Granulimonas faecalis: one gene and its partner. The protein of the gene in region 1 interacts with the protein of each later gene in a pairwise test. Links are inferred from orthologs where the notes say so. Each region holds a gene or a part of one and is shown on either strand. Other genes may lie near its edges. The genes, in order: leuS and ligA.

What was found.
Region 2: the proteins of leuS (region 1) and ligA interact in binary tests that used the Escherichia coli proteins (3 or more experiments, as listed by UniProt). The link is inferred for Granulimonas faecalis from one-to-one orthologs.

The regions. Positions count from the first base shown.
Region 1 is NZ_BQKC01000001.1:1,109,195-1,115,875, reverse strand. What follows is about bases 2,533-5,666. They hold leuS (leucine--tRNA ligase), read left to right. Parts: upstream 2,533-2,887; coding sequence 2,888-5,446; downstream 5,447-5,666. Other genes in these bases: OR600_RS05065 (PASTA domain-containing protein), read left to right, coding at 5,623-5,666; OR600_RS05075 (hypothetical protein), read left to right, coding at 2,533-2,716. Also shown: more of OR600_RS05075, read left to right, coding at 1-2,532; more of OR600_RS05065, read left to right, coding at 5,667-6,681.
Region 2 is NZ_BQKC01000001.1:1,616,678-1,623,126, forward strand. The notes cover bases 1,764-4,665. They hold ligA (NAD-dependent DNA ligase LigA), read right to left. Parts: upstream 4,332-4,665; coding sequence 2,196-4,331; downstream 1,764-2,195. Other genes in these bases: OR600_RS07270 (SemiSWEET family transporter), read right to left, coding at 1,764-2,060; OR600_RS07280 (transposase), read right to left, coding at 4,430-4,665. In the rest of the region: OR600_RS07260 (FAD-dependent oxidoreductase), read right to left, coding at 1-929; hydrogenase nickel incorporation protein HypB, read right to left, coding at 922-1,650; more of OR600_RS07270, read right to left, coding at 1,755-1,763; more of OR600_RS07280, read right to left, coding at 4,666-5,338; OR600_RS07285 (heavy metal translocating P-type ATPase), read right to left, coding at 5,409-6,449. UniProt on the Escherichia coli protein: DNA ligase that catalyzes the formation of phosphodiester linkages between 5'-phosphoryl and 3'-hydroxyl groups in double-stranded DNA using NAD as a coenzyme and as the energy source for the reaction.

The DNA of each region.
Region 1 (6,681 bases):
CACCGACGCCTCGGCCAACACCCCCGCGGCCGTGGCCGGCGAGTCTGGCCGCTGGGAGACCCAGGTGGTCTACTACCTCGACCCGACGCGCCTCGACGGCGCCCTGGACGTGCTCGACGGATCGTCCGGCAACAGCCACGACGTCACCGTGCGCTACATCCCCGACAAGAACTATGTGGAGGGCACCGAGGCCAACCCCGAGAACGAGGCCACCAGGCCCACCACCATCGTCCCGGTGAAGCCGGAGGGCACCGTGAGCCCCGACGACCCGGACAAGGTCGAGGTGGAGGACGGCAAGGACCCCGACCCCGGGACGCCCGACCCCGACAACCCCACCGGGAGGCTCCAGGTGGTCCGCAAGACGGTCACCGTCAACTACGGCGACTTCCACAGTGAGGACGCCGAGGTGGAGGACTTCTTCGGACTCGCCCTCACCTCGACCTCTTCCGCGCCGGGCTCCTTCTCGGTCTCCAACGGGGCCGTGGCCGACCTGGTGTGCGGCGAGGACGGAAAGCCGGTCCTCGACGACGGCAGGCTCCAGGTGCGCGTCAACAGCTGCGGCACGTCGACGATCGTCTTGGAGCAGGGGGCCAACGCCCTCTATACCGGCATCAAGTACATCATCACCGTCAACGTGCGGCCCGACCCTGGCATCGTGCCCCACGTCCAGATCCGCCTCACCTGGCGAAACCTCACCGCCTCCGAGGGCGAGGGCCTCGCCCCTGTGGCCAGGCTCATGGTCCGCGCCCTGGGCGCCGCCGACTCCGCCCTCCCCGCGCCCCTGGCGTCGGTCGGACGCGCCCACACGCCCCCGCGCCCCGGCGACGTCATCGAGTACACGGTGACCGGCCTCAACCTCACCCCCGGCTCCGCCTGGCAGGCCGCCGAGCTCACCGATGCCATCGACGAGAGGCTAGAGTTCGACAACGACTCGGTGCAGATCTGCCCCAACTACCCCACGCGAACCGACAAGAGCACCGACCTCGGTTCCGACGCTTTCTACGAGGGCTTCGACTGGGACGCCCTGACCTGGTCCGACGTCGACCCGGCGCACTTCACCTACCAGAGGCCCACGCTCACCAAGGGGGTGGGCACCGTCTACGGCGGCCAGTCCACCTCGGTGCGCTTCCGCGCCACGGTGGGGATCGACAAGGGCCTCGGGGACAGGCCGGGCGACGACGGCAGGCTCCCCGAGATCTCCAACCTGCCCGGTGGCGGCGGTGGCTACGGCAAGGACGAGGCCGACCTCGACCCCGGCGAGGAGGCGGTGCCTGTCGCGCCGCTCCCCGAGGAGAACGTCGTGGTCGTCGGCGGGGGCGACCCCGAGCCCGGGAAGCCGTCGGTGCCCGAGCCCACCCCCGTCCTGCCCAAGGACCCCGTGGCCGCCGACATCCTCACCACGGTCGAGGTGGGGCATGTCGAGCACCGCGAGGAGCACGACGACGACCGCATCCTCGTGGGCGACGTGTTCCGCGTGACGGCCACCTCCACCAACCGGGCGCCCGACTCGAAGCTGGCGAACGCCGTGATCAAGGTGACCCTCCCCGAGGGCATGAGGCCCAAGGCGGGGACCATCCGCCTCACCGATGCCGGCGGCACCGTCTACGAGGTGCCCAACGGCGCCTACGACCCCGAGACCGGCATCGTCGCCGTCAACGCCGGCGACCTCTACGGCGGCGAGAGCGCCCGCCTGACCTTCGACGTCGAGGTGGTGTCGGTCTCTCCCGACGGCTCCGACCCCTCCGCCCCGCCCGTCACCGGCTCCACCCTGGGCGAGACGCCCACCGACGAGTGGGAGCGCGAGCACCCCGACCCCGACGACCCCGACGGGCCCCAGGACCCTGTCCCCGACCCCGTGCCCGGCACACCCTTCGTGCCCGGCGCCCCCTGGTCCGACCTGGAGGACGAGCTCGTCTCCACGCCCCCGGCGAGCGACCCCGACATGCCCCCCGTGCTGCCGGCCAGCCCCCGGCTCCCCGGCGACGGGGCCGAGGCCGACGTGCGCGTCACCAAGACCGCCGACAACCTGAGCAGGGACGACGGCACCACCCGGGTGGGCGACACGGTGCGCTACGCCGTCAAGGTGGAGAACGTCGCCGCACAGACCGCCTGGTACGACGTGGTCGTGGCCGACAGGCTCCCCGTGGGCCTCGAGCCCGTGGCGGGCTCCACCTCGATCACCGGCCCCGACGGGGTCCGCCGCGAGGTGCCCGACGACGCCTACGACCCCGCCACCCGCCGCCTCGCCGTGACCGCCGGCGACCTGCACGGGCCCGCCGCGGCCACCCTCGTCTTCGACGTGACCGTCACCGACGGGGCCGTGGGCGCCGACGTGGGCAATGTGGCCGACGCGTTCGGCACCGCCCCCGCCGACGTCGACCTCGACACGGTGGCCCCGGGCGCCCAACGCCCCGCGGGCGGGGAGCCCTTCGTGCCGTCGGACGGTTGGGACGCGTGGCTTGCCGGCAGGTCCCCCGTCTCCAACCCGGATCCGGCCTACCCCGACGGCGTCGGCGCTTCCGGCGGCGTTCTCCCGTCGGACGACGGCGTCTCCGGCGGCGCCCCAGGCGCATCCACCCTGCCCGCCACGGGCTCCGGGCATCCCGGGACCCTGCTGCCCGCCACCTCCGACGTCGCCTCCATGGTGCCGGCGCTCGCGGGCGCGGCCACGGCCGGCACCCTCTGCCTCGCCCTCGTCCTGAAAAGGAGGCGCTAGGGGAGGGGACCCGGCGGTTCCTGCAGAGGGGGGGCGGTCGGCCATCGGCCCGGCCGCCCCCTTTCTCCGCGCGGGGGGCTGGCTGCCTGGGCGGCCGACGCCATTTGCTAGAATCCCATGAGCATGAGCGATCCGGCCCCTGTGGGGGCCGTCACCGAGAAGGAGTCTTCCATGGGCGACCACAGCGAGCACGAAGGGCGCGTCCCCGTCTACGACGCGGGCGCCATCGAGGAGAAGTGGCAACGCGTCTGGGAGGAGCGGGGCCTCTTCCGCGCCGCCGACGACGGCCGTCCCAAGAAGTACGTCCTCGAGATGTTCCCGTACCCCTCGGGCGACCTCCACATGGGCCACGCCCGCAACTACACCATCGGCGACGCCATGGCGCGCCAGGCCCACATGCAGGGCTTCGACGTCCTGCACCCCATCGGGTTCGACGCCTTCGGCCTCCCTGCGGAGAACGCCGCCATCAAGCACCGCACGCAGCCCGCCAAGTGGACCTACGGCAACATCGACCAGGCCGTGGCCACCATGCGCCGCATGGGCTTCTCCTACGACTACGACCGCATGGTGAGGACCTGCGACCCCTCCTACTACCGCTGGGGCCAATACCTCTTCCTCAAGATGTGGGAGAAGGGCCTCGTCGACCGCCGCACGTCGCCGGTCAACTGGTGCCCCACCTGCAACACCGTGCTCGCCAACGAGCAGGTCACCGAGGGGCGCTGCTGGCGCTGCGGCACCGTGCCCGAGCGCCGCGAGCTCACCCAGTGGTACCTCAAGATCACCGACTACGCCGAGGAGCTCCTCGACGACATCGACCGCCTCGACCGCTGGCCCGAGCGCGTGAGGCAGATGCAGCGCAACTGGATCGGCAAGTCCGAGGGTGCCGAGATCGACTTCGCCCTGGCCGACGCCTCCGGCGAGCCCACCGACCTCAAGATCACGGTGTTCACCACGCGCCCCGACACGCTCTTCGGCGCCAGCTTCTTCCTGCTCGCACCCGAGTACCCGCTGGTCCACGAGCTCGTGGACGGCACGGAGTACGAGGGGGCCGTGCAGGAGGTCATCGACATCGCCGAGGCCACGAGCGCGGTGGACCGCCAGTCCAGCGAGGTGGAGAAGCACGGCGCCTTCACGGGCCGCTACATGGTGAACCCGGTCAACGGTCGGCTCCTGCCCATCTGGGTGGCCGACTACGTCATCACCGACTACGGCACCGGCGCCGTCATGGGCGTCCCCTGCGGCGACGAGCGCGACTTCCAGTTCGCCCGCAAGTACGGCCTGCCCGTCCCGCCGATCATCCTCCAGGAGGACGACCCTCTCTTCGACGGGCTCTCCGGCCAGGAGGACCTCGTGGTGACCGACGTGCCCTGGGACCACGCCATGGACGCCGAGGGCGTCATGGTGCAGTCCGGCCCGATCACGGGCATGCGCGGCGGCAAGCGCTCCGAGGCCGCCAAGGCCGTCGTCGACCTGCTCGCAGGGCGCGGGCTCGCCCGCGAGGCCGTGAACTTCCGCCTGCGCGACTGGCTCATCAGCCGCCAGCGGTACTGGGGCAACCCCATCCCGGCCGTCCACTGCGAGCACTGCGGCATCGTGCCCGTGCCTGAGGACCAGCTGCCCGTGACGCTGCCCGAGGGCCTGGACCTCGCGGCGGGGGAGACCCTGGCCGAGTGCCCCGAGTTCTACGAGACCACGTGCCCCGTGTGCGGCGCCCCGGCCCGCCGCGAGACCGACACCATGGACACCTTCACGGACTCCAGCTGGTACTACCTGCGCTACTGCGACCCGCACAACGACCACGAGCCCGTGGGCCGCGCGGCGGCCGACCGCTGGATGCCCGTGGACAACTACATCGGCGGCATCGAGCACGCCATCCTGCACCTGCTCTACTCGCGCTTCTGGACCAAGGTCATGCGCGACCTCGGCATGGTCTCGTGCGACGAGCCCTTCACCGACCTGCTCTGCCAGGGCATGGTCAAGGACGAGAACGGCGAGGTCATGTCCAAGTCCAAGGGCAACGTCGTGGCGCCTGCGAGCGTCATCGAGCCCTACGGAGCCGACACCATGCGCCTCGCCATCCTGTTCATCGCGCCGCCGGAGAAGGACTTCGACTGGGACCCCCAGGCCGTGGCCGGCTGCAACCGCTTCCTCAAGCGCGCGTGGAAGAGCGTGTGGGAGGCCTCATGCTCCGCGACGCCGGGCGCCGAGCCCTCCATGGACGCGCTCGACGACGAGGGCAGGAAGCTCCTGCGCGCCGTGCACCGCCTGGGCATCAAGTGCACCGACGACTACGGGCGTAGGCAGTACAACACCGCCATCTCGGCGCTCATGGAGCTCGTGAACGCCGGCAACGCCTACCTCGCCGCCACGGCCTCCGGGGAGCGCGACGGCGCCCTCATGGCCCGCTACGCCCACGACCTCGTGGCCATGCTCTCGCCCGTCTGCCCCCATTGGGCCGACGAGCTCGCCTCCGAGGCCCTCGGCATGGAGGGCTCCATGTACGACGAGCCGTGGCCCACGTTCGACGCCGACCTCACCCGCGAGGACACCGTCGAGATCGTCGTCCAGGTGCTCGGCAAGATCCGCGCCCGCATCCAGGTGGCGCCCGACGCGCCCCGCGAGGAGCTCGAGCGCGCAGCGCTCGAGGCCGTGGCTCCCCAGCTGGAGGGCAAGGACGTCGTCAAGGTGGTCGTCGTCCCCGGCAAGCTGGTGAACGTCGTCGCCAGGTAGCAGGCCGCAGGGCCCGTCCCATCGGGACGGGCCCTTTTTCGTTCCCTCTGCCCATGCGCGGCGCCCCCGAATTTCCCGGAACCGCGCAAATTCGATATATTGGCTGAAAGATATCGGCGAACACCGGCCGCCCCCGGGACCATGGGACCGGGGGAGGGGCCGTCAGGAGGTCCCCCATGAAGTGCCCCCAATGCGGTAAGGACCTTGGAAGCGACCTGCTCCCCGCGCGCTGCCCCGACTGCGGGGCCAACCTCCGCGACCCGGCCCTCGTCTCCGGGTCCCGGGACGCCGGCGCCTCCCGCCGCTCCGTCGAGGGGCTCACGGGCATCGGGAAGGGGAGCACCAAGGACCGTGGCCGCCACAGGGTCCAGCTCGCCCTCGCCGTCCTGATCGTGGCCGTGTTCTGCGTCGGCGTCGTCTGGATGGTGCGGTGGGCCCAGGGGACCCTCAGTCGGGTGCCCGACGTCGTGGGCTGGCGCTACGAGCGCGCCGAGAAGGAGCTCAAGGCCCTCGGCTACGACGTGGATCGCGAGGACGTGGCCACCAAGGACGCCTCCGCCGGCATCGTCGTCTCGGCCGACGTCCCCGAGGGGGGCTCCGGCACCGCCCGGCTCCAGGTGGCCACGGCGCGCACGATGCCCGACGTCGCCGGCATGGGGCTCGAGGAGGCGGAGGCGGCCCTCGACGGGGCGGCCATCCCCTACGCCGTGGAGGAGCGCACGGGGGACGGCGAGGACGGCCGGGTCCAGGGGGCGTCGCTCGAGGCGGGGCGCGAGGTGGTGGGCGACACCACCGTCACCCTCTACGTGACCAGGCTGCCGCGCGTGCCCGACGTCATGGGCAAGACCCGCCAGGAGGCCGTCGCGGCCCTCTCCGAGGCCGGCCTCGGCTACGAGGTGGAGAGCGTCCCCCACGAGGACGGCAAGGCCGTGGGCACCGTCGTCTCGGTGGACCCGGCGGCCGGTACCGCCGTCAAGCCTGGCGACAAGGTGAGGATCGGCGTGGTGTCCCAGCGCAAGAGCCTCTCCCAGGCCACTGCGGAGCAGGCGGTGGCGGCCGTGTACGACGCGGTGTCCCCCGGTGACTCCATCGGCTCCGCGCTCTCCGCGCTGCTCTCGCCCGAGTCGCCCTTCGCCGGCAAGGGCGCCCACGAGGTCTGGTACGGCATGGTCAAGGCGGCCGGCGGCCACGAGGGCGTGGACGCGCGGATCCAGTCGCTGCCGCGGTCGGTGAGC
Region 2 (6,449 bases), 510 kb from region 1 along the record:
GCGTTGCAGATGTTCACGTTGCAGTTGCAGATGGCGAAGATCTTGTGCTCGCCGTCGATGTTGGTGACCTGGTGCACGAAGCCGTTCTCCTCGGCGTGGGCCAGGATGGCGAGCACCTCGTCGCGGTCGATGTAGTGGCCGCGCTGGGTGTCCACGAGGTAGTCGGCCATGTCGCCCACGCCGATGCACCAGTCCTCGGGGTCGTCGGCCGAGCCCTCCCCCAGCTTCTCACGGCTCATGCGGCAGCTGCAGGGGCTGGCGGCGTACTTGCCGTCGTACTTGTCGAGCCAGTGGGTGATGTGCTCCACCGAGGCCGACTCGTTCTCCATGGGGATGGCCCGCTCCACGGGGATCACGTGCATGCCGATGCCGGCACCGCCCGGGGGCACCATGGCGGTGACGCGCTCCAGGGGGAGCTGGGTCATGCGCTCGAACATCTTGGCCACCTGGGGGTGCTCGTCGATCTGGGACTGGCGCATGTTGAAGAACTCCGCCGAGCCCGGCACGAAGGGCGGCAGCACGTAGCGCAGCTCGCCCTCGGGATTGCGGCCGTCCTCGTTCTCGCGGTTCCACTCGATGAGGCCCACGTAGCCCATGTCGAACAGGAGCGGCTCGAGCTCCGCGGGGTCCATGGAGCAGAGTTCGGCCAGCTGGGCGAGGGTCTTGGGCTTGCGCACCCCCATCTTGAGGGCCACCTTGGCCATGGGGTCGGTGATGCAGGCGGCCAGGCCGTAGTACTCGGGGTCCGCCGGGGTGACCTTGTGGCCGATGCGGTCGGAGACCATCTGGGCCAGCTCGAGGACCGGCTTGCGCACGGCCACAGAGGGGTCGGACGCCTCGGGGGGCACGTAGTCGCCCTCCACGGTGAGGCCGGCCTCCCGGAGCCGCTCGATGCGTTCGTCGGCGGCCATACGACGCTCGTTAGGCATGGGAGCCTCCCTTCCAGGCGGCCACGGCACCCTCGAGCCACGCCGTCCAGGCGTCGACGCCCTCGCCGGTCTTGGCCGACAGGCAGATGACGGGGGCCTCGGGGTTGCGCAGGCGCACGTTCTCGCGGAACCGCTCGATGTCGAAGTCGAAGAGCTCGCAGGTGTCGACCTTGTTGACCACCACGACGTCGACCACCTCGAACATCAGGGGGTACTTGAGGGGCTTGTCGTCGCCCTCGGGCACCGAGACCAGGGCCACCGAGGCCGAGGCACCGGTGTCGAACTCGGCGGGGCACACGAGGTTGCCCACGTTCTCGAGGACGGCGAGGTCGATGGGGGCGGCCCCCTGCTCGGCGGCGGCGGCATCGAGCTCCGTGAGGCCCTGGGAGGTCATGGCGGCGTCGAGGTGGCACATGCCGCCGGTGTGGAGCTGCACGGCCACCACGCCGGCGTCGGCCATGGTCACGGCGTCGACGTCGGAGTCGATGTCGGCCTCCATGACGCCCATGGACAGGCGGTCGCGCAGGCGCTCGGCCGTGCGGGTGAGGAGGGTGGTCTTCCCCGAGCCGGGGCTGCTCATGACGTTGAGCAGGAACGTCCCCCGCTCCCTGAGGTCGTCGCGCAGCCTGTCGGCCCTCTGCTCGTTGGCCGCGAAGACCGATTCCTTCACCTCGATGACGCGCACCGCGCGCCCGTCGGACGCCTTGGGCTCTTGGGCCATGGCATCTCTCCTCTCCATAGGGTTTTTGCCAAGTCTAGCAACTCGGCCGTTGACGGCCCCTATCAGACCGTCAACAAGACAAAAGACCCTGAAGAGGCAGCCGCCTAGTGGAGCGCGGTAAGGAAGGTGATGCAGCCGAGCACGATGCCGGGGACGTTGGCCACCACGATGGGCATGTCGCGGGGCTTCTCGAGCAGGCCGTAGGCGGTCCAGAACACGCAGTTGACCATGGCCACGAGGGGCTGCAGCGGCGAGCCGTAGTTGCCGGCCAGGTTGTTGGCGATCTGCGGGATGTACGAGACGTACATGAGCACCGAGAGGACCGAGGCTATGCGGCCGAGGACCTTGACGATGCGGACGCGGTGCGCGTCGTCGACGGGGGCTGCGGTGCGGGTGTCGTTGTCTGCCATGGGCTTCCTCCTTGGGATCGCGGGTGGGTACCGAAGACCCGGGTACCCGCGAACCCGAGGAACCCCCGACGACATTCGGGGGACTCTACAGGGTTTTCACCGTCCGCCCCGGCCGACACGCACGGGGAGCGGCGGTCACGCGGGGTCGGCGGGCGCCGGGGGCTCACCCGTCTCGAGGACGCGCTCCAAGGCGGCCTGGTCGAGCACCGGCACGCCGAGCGACTCGGCCTTGGCGAGTTTGGAGCCAGCGGCCTCACCGGCCACAACGTAGCTCGTGCGCTTGGAGACGCTGCCCGACACCTTGGCGCCGAGGGCCTTGAGGGCGGCGCCGGCCTCGTCGCGCGTCATGCCCTGCAGGCTGCCCGTGAGCACGAAGGTGAGGCCTGCCAGGGTCTGGGGGCGCTCCGGGGCCGTGGGGGGTTCGTCGGCCATGGTGACGCCTGCCGCACCGAGGCGGGCGAGCACCTCGAGGTTCTCGGGGATGGAGAAGAACTCGGCCACGCTGGAGGCGACGACCGGGCCCACGCCGTCCACCTGGGCGAGCTCCTCCTCGGTGGCGGCGCGCAGCAGCTCGACGGAGGGGAAGGCGGTCGCGAGCGCGTCGGCCACCGAGGAGCCCACGTGCACGATGCCCAGGCCGAACAGCACCCGGGAGAGCGGGCGGGACTTGGAGGCCTCGATCTGGGCCACGAGCTTCTCGGCGGTGCGCCGGCCCGTGGGGATGGGGTCGCCCACGTCGTGGCCCTTGGCGCGCGTCCTGTAGGTGCGGCCCGTGGGCAGGGCGGCCACCTGCCCCACCGTGAGGGAGTAGATGTCCGCGACGTCGCGCAGGAGGCCGGCGTCCACGAGGCGGCCGATCATCTCGGGGCCCATGCCGTCGATGTCCATGGCCTTGCGCGACTGCCAGTGCTCGAGGCGCTCCAGGGACTGCGCGGGGCAGTCGATGGAGATGCAGCGGTAGGCCACCTCGCCCTCCTCGTGCACCACGGGGCTGCCGCAGGAGGGGCAGGTGGCGGGCATCTCGAAGGGCACGGAGTCGGCCGGGCGCTTGGAGAGGACCGGCCCCACGACGGCGGGGATGACGTCGCCGGCCTTGTGGACCACGATGGTGTCACCCACGCGCACGTTGCGGCGGCGCACCTCGTCCATGTTGTGGAGCGTGGCCCGGGCGATGGTGGAGCCGGCCACGGTCACCGGGTCGAACTCTGCCACGGGGGTGAGGAAGCCCGTGCGGCCCACCTGCACGCGGATCTCGCGGAGGACCGTCTCCTTCTCCTCTGGCGGGAACTTGAACGCGATGGCCCAGCGCGGGGCACGGGAGGTGAAGCCGAGGGCCTGCTGCTGGGCGAAGGAGTCCACCTTCACCACCACGCCGTCGATGTCGTAGTCGAGGCCGTTGCGGTTGGCCAGGGCCTGGGCGCAGTACTCGTGCACGGCCGCCGCGCTCTCGCAGCGCTCGGCGTGGGGGTTGACGGAGAAGCCGCAGGAGCGGAGCCAGTCGAGGAACTGGGCCTGGGTGCTCACCTGCACCATGGCGGGGTCGGCCACGGCGTAGATGAACGTGGCGAGGTCGCGCGACGCCGTGACGCGGGGGTCCTTCTGGCGCAGCGACCCGGCGGCGGCGTTGCGCGGGTTGGCGAAGACGGGCTTGCCGGCGAGGTCGCGCTCCTCGTTGAGGCGGGCGAAGGCGCTCTTGGCCATGTAGACCTCGCCGCGCACCTCCACGGCCTCCCCGGCGCCGCCGTGGGGCAGCCCGGCGAGGCCGGCGTCGGCCAAGCGGGCGGGGACGTCGCCGATGGTGCGCACGTTGAGGGTGACGTCCTCGCCCACCGAGCCGTCGCCGCGGGTGGCGGCGCGCACGAACCGGCCGTCGCGGTAGGTGGCGGCCACGCCGAGGCCGTCGATCTTGAGCTCGCAGGTGTAGGCCACGGGTCTCTCCGGCGTGGCGCCCAGGGCCTCGTCGGTGCGGGCGAGCCAGCGGTCGAGCTCCTCGATGGTCATGGCGTCGTCGATGGAGTACATGCGCTGGGCGTGGGCGACCGACGCGAACTGCGGGCTCACGTAGCCGCCCACCCGCTGGGTGTAGCTCTCGGGCACCACGAGCTCGGGGTGGCGCGCCTCGATGTCCTGGAGCTCACCGAGCAGGCGGTCGAACTCGGCGTCGGAGATCTCGGGGTCGTCGAGGGCGTAGTAGCGGTAGGCATGGTAGTCGAGCTTGGCGCGCAGCGCCTGGGCGCGGTCGCGCGCCTCGTCGAGAGAGGGCTTGTCCATGGGGCCTCCGGAAGGGTAGGTGTCACCGCTCGGAGTCTACCCCAGGCCGCCGCCCCGCGCCGCCCGACAGCGCGTGACAGCGGTGCCTGGCCCATCTGTCACTTCGCATATTTTACTCTTGATATTATTCCACGGCCCACGCCCGTGAGCCGCTCTATCTGACGTACGGAGAGCCCCACCGCACGCATGCGGGCGATACGGTCGTCGCGCTTGGCCCGCGGCAACGCCCCGACCTCGTGCGGCGCGACGTCGAGTACCCCCTCGGCGACCTCTCGGGCATCCTCCTCCGAGAAACGGCCGCCCCGGCACTCGAGACCCATGTGCGGCGAGACGTCCACGTACCGGTGGAACCGCACGTACTCCTCGTCGCTGTCGAACAGATGCGCCACGGGCCCGGGCTCGCCGCCATAGAAACTGTCAAGGATGGCGTCGTAGCTGCTCCAAGGGTAGGAGCAGCCCTCGGTCATACCGGCCTTGACCGGGTTGCGGTGGATGTAGCGAACGACATCGAGGAGGTGCGTCTCGCTCTCGACCGGTTCGCTGCCGAACCTGCCCTGGAACAGGCTCCCCACCCTCCCGTGGCGCCTGTTGAAAGACTCGGCATACGCACCGCACACCTCGCGGACCGTATCGCTCAGGCAGTCGAAAGGAACGGACAGCAGGAGGTGCACGTGGTTGTCCATGAGGCACCAGGCGAGGAGCTCGCCTCCCTGCCTGGTCAGCTCCCGTCGCAGAAGCGCCATAAAGAGCGTGCGGTCCCCGTCGTCCTCGAAGACAATCTGCCGACCGTTCCCGCGGGCCACCACGTGATACAGGTCGGAAGCGGACGGCCTTCTCGGCCCTCTCGGCATCGGCCCACCCCCCGGTCCCCCTGCAGGCCGCGCGGCACGGCCCGCCGTGGGGACACGGTAACCCCTGCGAGATCGAACGGCCCCGATATGGCATAAAGGGGCGAAAAAGAAGGGGACATCCATAAAGATGGATGCCCCCATGGACGGATATCCCATAAATCTATCAATAGAGCAAGTGACAGATGGACCAGGCACCACTGTCACGCGCCGCCGCCCCGCGGGCCCGTCAGCCGCGCCAGCGCTTCAGCAGCAGCGAGTTGGACACCACCGACACGCTCGAGAGCGCCATGGCCGCGCCGGAGACCTCCGGGGCGATGATGCCCAGGCACGCCAGCGGGATGAGCAGGCAGTTGTAGCCCAGGGCCCACGCGAAGTTCTGGCGGATCTTGCGCATCGTGGCGCGGGAGAGCGAGACGGCCCGGGCGACGTCGCGCACGTCGTCGTGCATGAGGACCACCTGGCCCACCTCGAGGGCAGCGTCGGAGCCGGCGCCCATGGCGATGCCGATGTCGGCCGTGGCGAGGGCCGGCGTGTCGTTGATGCCGTCGCCCACCATGCAGACCTTCTCGCCGGAGGCCCGGAGCCCCTCGACGACCTCGGCCTTGTCGCCGGGAAGCACCTCGGCGACCACGTTGTCCGGCCCGATGCCCACGAGGGAGGCCACGCCCTCGGCGGCGGCGCGGCCGTCGCCCGAAAGGAGCATGACCCGGAGGCCCAGGGCCTCCAGGGCGGCCACACCCTCGGCGGCCGTGGGCTTGGGCTCGTCGGCGGCGCGCACGCGGGCGACCACAGTGCCGCCGCGCACGAGGTACATGTCGGTGGCGCCCGGCGCCGAGCCCTCGGCCCACGCGGGGACGCCGGAGCCGGTGAGACGCGCCACGAGGCGCCCGTTGCCGAAGCCCACCTCGACCGGCGAGCCGTCCGGGCCCGCCACGGCGCCCACGACGCCGTGGCCCGGGACGGCCTCGAAGCCGTCCACCGCCACGGGGGCCGCCCCCTCCTCCTCGGCGGCCGCGAGCACGGCGCGGGCCAGCGGGTGCTCGCTCCCCCGCTCGAGGCCGGCCGCCAGGGCGAGGGCGTCGCCGCGGCCGGTGCCGTCGGCGCAGAGCACCTCGGTCACCTGCGGCGAGCCCTCGGTGAGGGTGCCCGTCTTGTCGAAGACCACGCACGTGAGCGACCCGGCCCCCTCCAGGGCCTGGCCGTCCTTGATGAGGATGCCCTCCTCGGCGCCCCGGCCCGTGCCCACCATGATGGCGGTGGGGGTGGC